Regions from separate parts of the Companilactobacillus sp. y65-5 genome, predicted to be linked through region 1. Evidence: riboswitches for the same ligand, from Rfam matches in the RefSeq annotation. Region 1 holds a riboswitch; the other holds the start of a gene.

The links. Region 1 has a riboswitch for lysine ahead of lysA (diaminopimelate decarboxylase). Riboswitches for the same ligand answer to the same signal wherever they lie in the genome.
Region 2: another riboswitch for lysine. It lies ahead of AC27FM_RS07275 (amino acid permease); the one in region 1 lies ahead of lysA (diaminopimelate decarboxylase).

Annotation. Positions count from the first base shown of each region.
Region 1 covers NZ_BAAJOA010000013.1:8,354-11,767, reverse strand. Annotated here, with positions in the region: gene dapF (diaminopimelate epimerase) at 1-298, opposite strand, end outside; gene AC27FM_RS12945 (aspartate kinase) at 320-1,675, opposite strand; lysine riboswitch at 1,839-2,017, shown strand; gene lysA (diaminopimelate decarboxylase) at 2,111-3,409, shown strand.
Region 2 covers NZ_BAAJOA010000003.1:169,279-172,692, forward strand. Annotated here, with positions in the region: gene serS (serine--tRNA ligase) at 1-379, opposite strand, end outside; gene AC27FM_RS07275 (amino acid permease) at 667-2,115, opposite strand; lysine riboswitch at 2,202-2,376, opposite strand; gene AC27FM_RS07280 (helix-turn-helix domain-containing protein) at 2,469-3,414, shown strand, end outside.

The sequences.
Region 1 (3,414 bases):
ATGAATCTTGATTGAATTTTTCAGATAGGTAGCGGCTGACGGTACGTAGTCCATTACCGCACATTTTTGCTTCACTACCATCGGCGTTGATAACACGCATTTGTCCTAAACAATCATCGTATCGAGAGTCATTAACCACTAATAAGCCATCGGCACCGTCCAAGATGTCATTTTTAGGATTACACAGTTTGATAGCTAGTTGTTTCAGTTCACCATCGGATAAGTCATGATCTAATTTGGTTTGATCTAGGATGAAAAATTGATTTTCCGATCCATGAACCTTTAGAAGTTGAGCCATTCTTTTCACCTCATTAAATTTTTAGTCGAAGAAAGTATCGTAAATATTCTGAACTGCTTTATCAGCATCTTTTGCCTGAGTTCCAATCATGATGGATATACGCGACGCACCTTGATTGATCATATGCACGGCAATGTTGTTTTGCGTCAGTGAATCGATGACCAATCCAATTGTATTGATATTATGAGCGATTCCTTCGCCAACTACCATAATGATGGCATAATCATCGATCCATTCCAAGTAATCTGGTTTAATAGTTTCTCTAATATCAGAACAAAGATGTTTAACGGTCTCATCGTCTAATTTGCTCTTGTCGAAGATCACTGTTAGGTCATCGATACCTGATGGCATGTGTTCGTAAGAGATGCCGTACTTATAAAAAATCTGAAGTAATTTAAGTGTAAATCCGACTTCTTTATTCAATAAGTAACGATGCAAGTATAAGGCTGAAAAACGTTTTGAACTAGCGATGCCAGTAATTAAATTGGCTGGATCGAATAAGAACTGTGACGGTACGATCATAGTTCCAGAAGCTGTTGGGTTGTTAGTGTTTTTGACGTTAACAGGGATTTGTCCTTCAACAGCAGGGATGATGGCTTCATCTTGAAAAACTGAGAAACCAGCATAAGAAAGCTCTCGCATTTCACGATAAGACATTTTTTTGATAGCTTGTGGATGATCGACCACATGGTTATTAGCAACATAGATGGCATCTACATCTGTAAAATTCTCATAGAGATCGGCGTTGAATCCACGGCTCAAGATAGCGCCAGTGATGTCTGAACCTCCACGGGTGAAGGTATAGATCGATCCATCTTTGCTGTAACCAAAGAATCCTGGGAAGACTATTTTGGCATCGTCAAATGTATACTTAGCCAAATTAGTATATGTTTCGGGTAGGATATCGGCATTGTTGGGCGATCCACCTAGTAATAATCCAGCATCCTTGGGATCTAGGAACTTAGCATTGATACCTTCGTGATTCAGGACGGCAGCTAGCGTGATAGCGTTCAAGTATTCACCGTGTGCTTTGAAGGCGGCCATCAAATGGTCGTCATCTGAAAAGCTCTCATCAGCAAGATCGGTCAATTTCTTTTCGATCAGTTGTATTGTTTCGACATTTAATTGATAATAATCACAAATTTCTTTATATCTAGTTACTATTTTATTGTAAGTATCTTTATAGTCTTCATCATTCAAGACTTCATTTGCGTATTTAATTAAAAGATCAGTGACTTTAATGTCCCCTTTGAAACGTTTACCAGGTGCAGATGTGACGATAACTTTTCGATCGTTATCACTCTTTACAATATTTATTACCTTTTGGAACTGTTCACCATCTGCTAGCGAACTACCGCCAAATTTGACGACTTTCACATCAATCACCTCATTAATTATTTGAAACATTAATACATTTTTAATGAAAAGTTTAGCAGTTTTGTGCGTTAAAACAAGATAAATTTTTAATAAATTAAAAAAACCATGAAAGTGGTTAATTTACCTTGACGAATTATTAGAACTGTTATAATCTTTTAAGCAACAAAACAAAAGAGGTCGCAACTGACATTAGTAAATAAGGGAGTCACTGCAAGGCATTGAACTTATTGAAAGGGAAGGTTGCCGAAGCGCCGGATTTGCAGGATTCGGTATGCTGGGACATGTCAATAAGAGGACATGAACTGTCGCAGTAAAACGTCGCTGCGGTGAGCTTATGACAAATATGATGCAGAATAATTTTGATTTTGGATCTCTTTGTTTTGAGCAAAGGGGTCTTTTTTTATCCCATCTCTCCGGAAAGGTTGTTTATAAATTATGATTAGTAGTGAATTAAAGAGTTCTGACGGACACCTGATTATCGGCGGTGCTGACAGTATAGAATTGGCTAAGGAATACGGAACACCGTTAGTCGTTTACGATGTTGATCAAATTCGTCAGACTATCCAAGATTTTCGTACTAGCTTCGAACAAAGTGGATTCAAATACCAAATCAGCTATGCAAGTAAGGCCTTTGCCACAGTCGCAATGTATCAGGTTTTGAAACAAGAACATCTGCATACTGATGTTGTTTCTGGAGGAGAATTATTTACAGCATTAAAAGCCGGTTTCCCAGCTGATAAAATCAGTTTTCACGGCAATAATAAATCATTAGAAGAATTAGAATTGGCAGTAGATAACCACATCGGTGTTATTATCATCGATAATTTCTACGAGATTGAATTATTAGAAAAAGTATTAAAAGAAAAACAGGCTTCGATCAATGTGATGTTGAGATTGACACCCGGTATCTCAGCACATACTCACAAATACGATCAAACGGGTCAAGTTGACAGTAAGTTTGGATTTGATGTTGAATCTGGTCAAGCAGAAGAAGCGTTGCAATTAGTTTTGAAAAATTCAGATATGAATTTGATTGGAATCCACGCTCACATTGGTTCACAGATTTTTGGAGTTGAAGGGTTCACGATGTTAGCACATAAGATGGTAGAAATATCTAATGACTGGCATCAAAAATATGATTTCACGCCACAGGTTTTGAATCTTGGCGGAGGTTTTGGAATCAGTTATACTGCTGATGATGAACCGATCGGTGCGGATGTCTTCATCAAGCAAATTACCGAGGTTATTACCGAGGATTCCAAAAAAGATGGTTTGGCATTACCGGAGATCTGGATCGAACCAGGACGTTCAATAGTTGGTCCTGCTGGATACAACTTGTATACGATCGGTTCACACAAGGATATCCCGAATCTAAAGTCCTACATCAATGTTGACGGTGGTATGGGTGATAACATCCGACCTGCCTTGTATCAAGCAAAATACGATGCGGTCATCGCCAATAAAATGGATGAAAAACCTACTCAAGAAGTTCACGTAGCTGGTAAGTATTGTGAATCAGGCGATATTTTGATCGATGCAGTCAAACTTCCTGACGTTCAACCGGGGGATGTCCTAGCAATGTTAGACACAGGCGCCTATGGATATTCAATGGCTTCGAACTATAATCGTAACCCACGACCAGCCGTAGTCTTCGTTGAGGGTGGAAAGTCCAAGTTAGTGGTCAAACGAGAAACATACGAGGATCTAACTCACTTAGATTTGAATTACTTATAAAAATG
Region 2 (3,414 bases), on a different contig from region 1:
ACTTACGAACTTCTTTGTTATAGCTCTCGTCAGGTCCGACGGGAACTGAGTCATCAGGGATATTAGGTAGACGAACCAAGATATAGTTCATCTTGTCATCTGTGTCTTGCAACTTTGTGTCTAACCCCTTGATGTCAGCACCAACTTGTTGCATATCAGCGATTTGTTGGTCAGCGTTTTCTTTATTACGCTTCTTTGTAGCGATTTCTTGAGAAACATTATTTCTCTTTTCTTTCAAAGTTTCACTTTGAACTAATAATTCACGACGTTGCTTATCCAAGTCTAACAAATGATCGATCTCTTCAGCAGTAACACCACGTGAAGCTAACTTATCCTTCGTCCAATCTGGATTTAGTCTGATCATCTTCATATCAAGCATTGATATATCCTCCTAATGTTTGTAAACAAAAAAAGTAGTCATTCATCCTGTAAAGGGACGAATAGACTACTTTTCGCGGTACCACCCAGTTTCAATGTATCTCAAATACATTGCACTCTCAGACTATATCGGATCAATCCGAACGGCATTACCCGTTAGCTAGAGCACTGGAATACGAATCTTAACGGTTCACACCATCCACCGTCTCTCTGGAAGATTCTAAGTAGGCACTCTCTACGCTTTGTTTATTTATCTATATATTAAGTTAAAACTAACCAAAATTCAAATTAATAGTGATTATGTCTTTTCTCATGAGCAACATCAATATCGTCAAGCTTCAAGTACTTAGTATGATGCTTGAGCTTGTAGTAGATCCAGCAGACGAACAAGACGATCAAACCACTATAACTGATCAATAGACGCATCACGTTGAAATCAACGAGTGAACGAATGTCTTGTCCAATGATAATGATGATACCCAAGACGATGGCAAGGATCGGACCAAATGGGAACCACTTAGCCTTATACGTCAAGTCGTCAAGACTGTATCCCTTATTGAGATATGCCTTCCTGAAACGATAGTGTGAGAAGGCAATTCCGATCCAAGCGATGAATCCGGTCAAACCACTCGCAGCAACTAGTAATTCGTAGAATGAATCACCATACAAACTAGTAAATAGCGCTGCACCACCAACTAAGGCTGTTAATAGTAATGAAAAGATCGGAACACCACGGTTATTAGTACGTTCAAAAATATGTGGTGCCATGTCTTGCTTACTCATTGACCAGAGCATACGACTTGCAGCATACAAACCTGAGTTAGCAGCTGAAACAACTGAGGTCAAAATAACCGCATTCATGATCCCGGCTGCTAGCGGAATACCAACTCGCTTGAAGACGATCGTAAACGGACTGATTGCAATATCTCCTGCATCAGATCCCAAAAGATTAGGACTTGTGTAAGGAATAAGTGCGCCAATAACAGCAATAGATAAAATATAAAATAATAAGATTCTCCAGAAGACTTGTTTGATAGCCTTAGGGATACTCTTTTCGGGAGTTGCTGACTCACCGGCGGTGATACCGATCAACTCAGTACCCTGGAACGAGAACCCAGCAACAACGAATACACTCAATACAGCCGGTACACCACCAACGAATGGGGCTTGCTTGTAAGTGTAGTTAGATAGACCAACCGGACCATGTCCACCTAAAATACCCATAATTGTTAAAATACCAGTAATTAAGAAAATTATAACAGCGGTAACCTTGATCGACGAGAGCCAATATTCGGTTTCACCAAAAGAACCTACCGAGATAAAATTAATAACCAATAAGATGATCATAAAACTTAAACTGATCTTCCATGAAGACCAATCTGGGAACCAGTATCTAACAACGATCGAGATAGTCGAAAGGTCAACGGCTAAGGTAATTGCCCAGTTGAACCAATAATTCCACCCTAAGGCGAATCCAAAGGCCGGGTCGATAAACTTGGTTGCGTATGTAGCAAAAGACCCTGAAACCGGCATATATGTAGCCATTTCCCCCAAACTAGTCATCAAAAAATAAACCATAATTCCGATAGCAACATACGCTATCAATGCTCCTCCAGGACCAGCTGTTGAAATTGAAGAACCACTAGCAACAAAGAGTCCAGTTCCGATTGATCCACCAAGAGCAATCATAGACAGATGTCTAGTTTTCAACGACCGATTCACATCAGTGTTTTCCATTTTTCCGTTTCCCCTATCTAGGATTTTTAAAAAAATCCTTATTACCAGAAGAAACTACTGACAATAAGGATTTTATTTTCATCCAAACAATCAATAGCCCAACGCACCAACGTGCGACAGTCTGTTATCTGTTAAATAACAGCCCAATCTACTCACCGATAGGAGCAAGTAAACTTCGGCAATGCCACCTTTCACACTAGATCAACGTACCCTACCGTACTCAAAAGTGCTAATTATTGACAATGCGCCTCTATCTGATTACAAAATATTATAAATAAATGTTAACATAGTAGCAAGTAGTGTCACAAATTTATTAGAATTAATTTAATATGCCAGACTCGGGGGAATTGAACATGTTAGAGCAAGTGTTCTTAGTAAAACAAGATGTTGAAAAATATCGTATGCTCACGGTGATCAAGTCATTGCCACCTCAAGAGCTTAATCTCAGTAATATCAGTAACCGAATGCAATTCACATATCAGAAGACTTACAATATCTTCCAAGCCTTATTGGACGACATCCTAGCTGTCGCACATGAGTTAGACCCGGAAGTCACCAAGATCGAATCGATCGACTTCTCTAAGATCGCAATCGACACATACAGATTGTATCTAGTTCAGAACTCCATCGTCTTTCAAGCCTTCAATTACGGACTGACTAGTGCCAACCCATCCTTTGAAGCTTTTAGTAACGAACACTTCACTAGTAAGTCCACTCTTAACAGAAGAATGTCTGGCTTCAGGTCATATCTGAAGAACTTTGGATTAAAAATTTCTAATTCAACGTTGGAAATAAAAGGTGATGAAAAGAGTATCCGTTGGATGGCATTCTTCGTATACTGGCACATCTACCACGGTCAAGGCTGGCCCTTCCATCTGATCAAACAAGACGATATCGACGACATCATCGACCGTTCCAGCAAAACCTTCAGTAACCCCATCACTTACATCCAACTAGAGTATTTCCTAGCCATATCTCGTATCCGACTCACTAAACGTAACTATATCACTAACATGGACACGTACACGGATGTCTTCGGTTCACAGAGACTGGGTCAAGACGTCTTGCGTCGTGAGGACTATTCTATCGTACCGATAGACGCCTTGGATAATGAGAATAAATTGCTGAACTTATTCCACAATATGGTCTTCCAGTCTAGTGAAGAAATCTATAAACGTGCAATGAACTTCAATGTAAAGATCGCCCCCAAGGTCTATGCACTAGTTTATCACTTTATAGACTTTTTGAAGGAAAATTATCGCAACGACATGACTGTGTATCACAATCAAAAAATCCTTC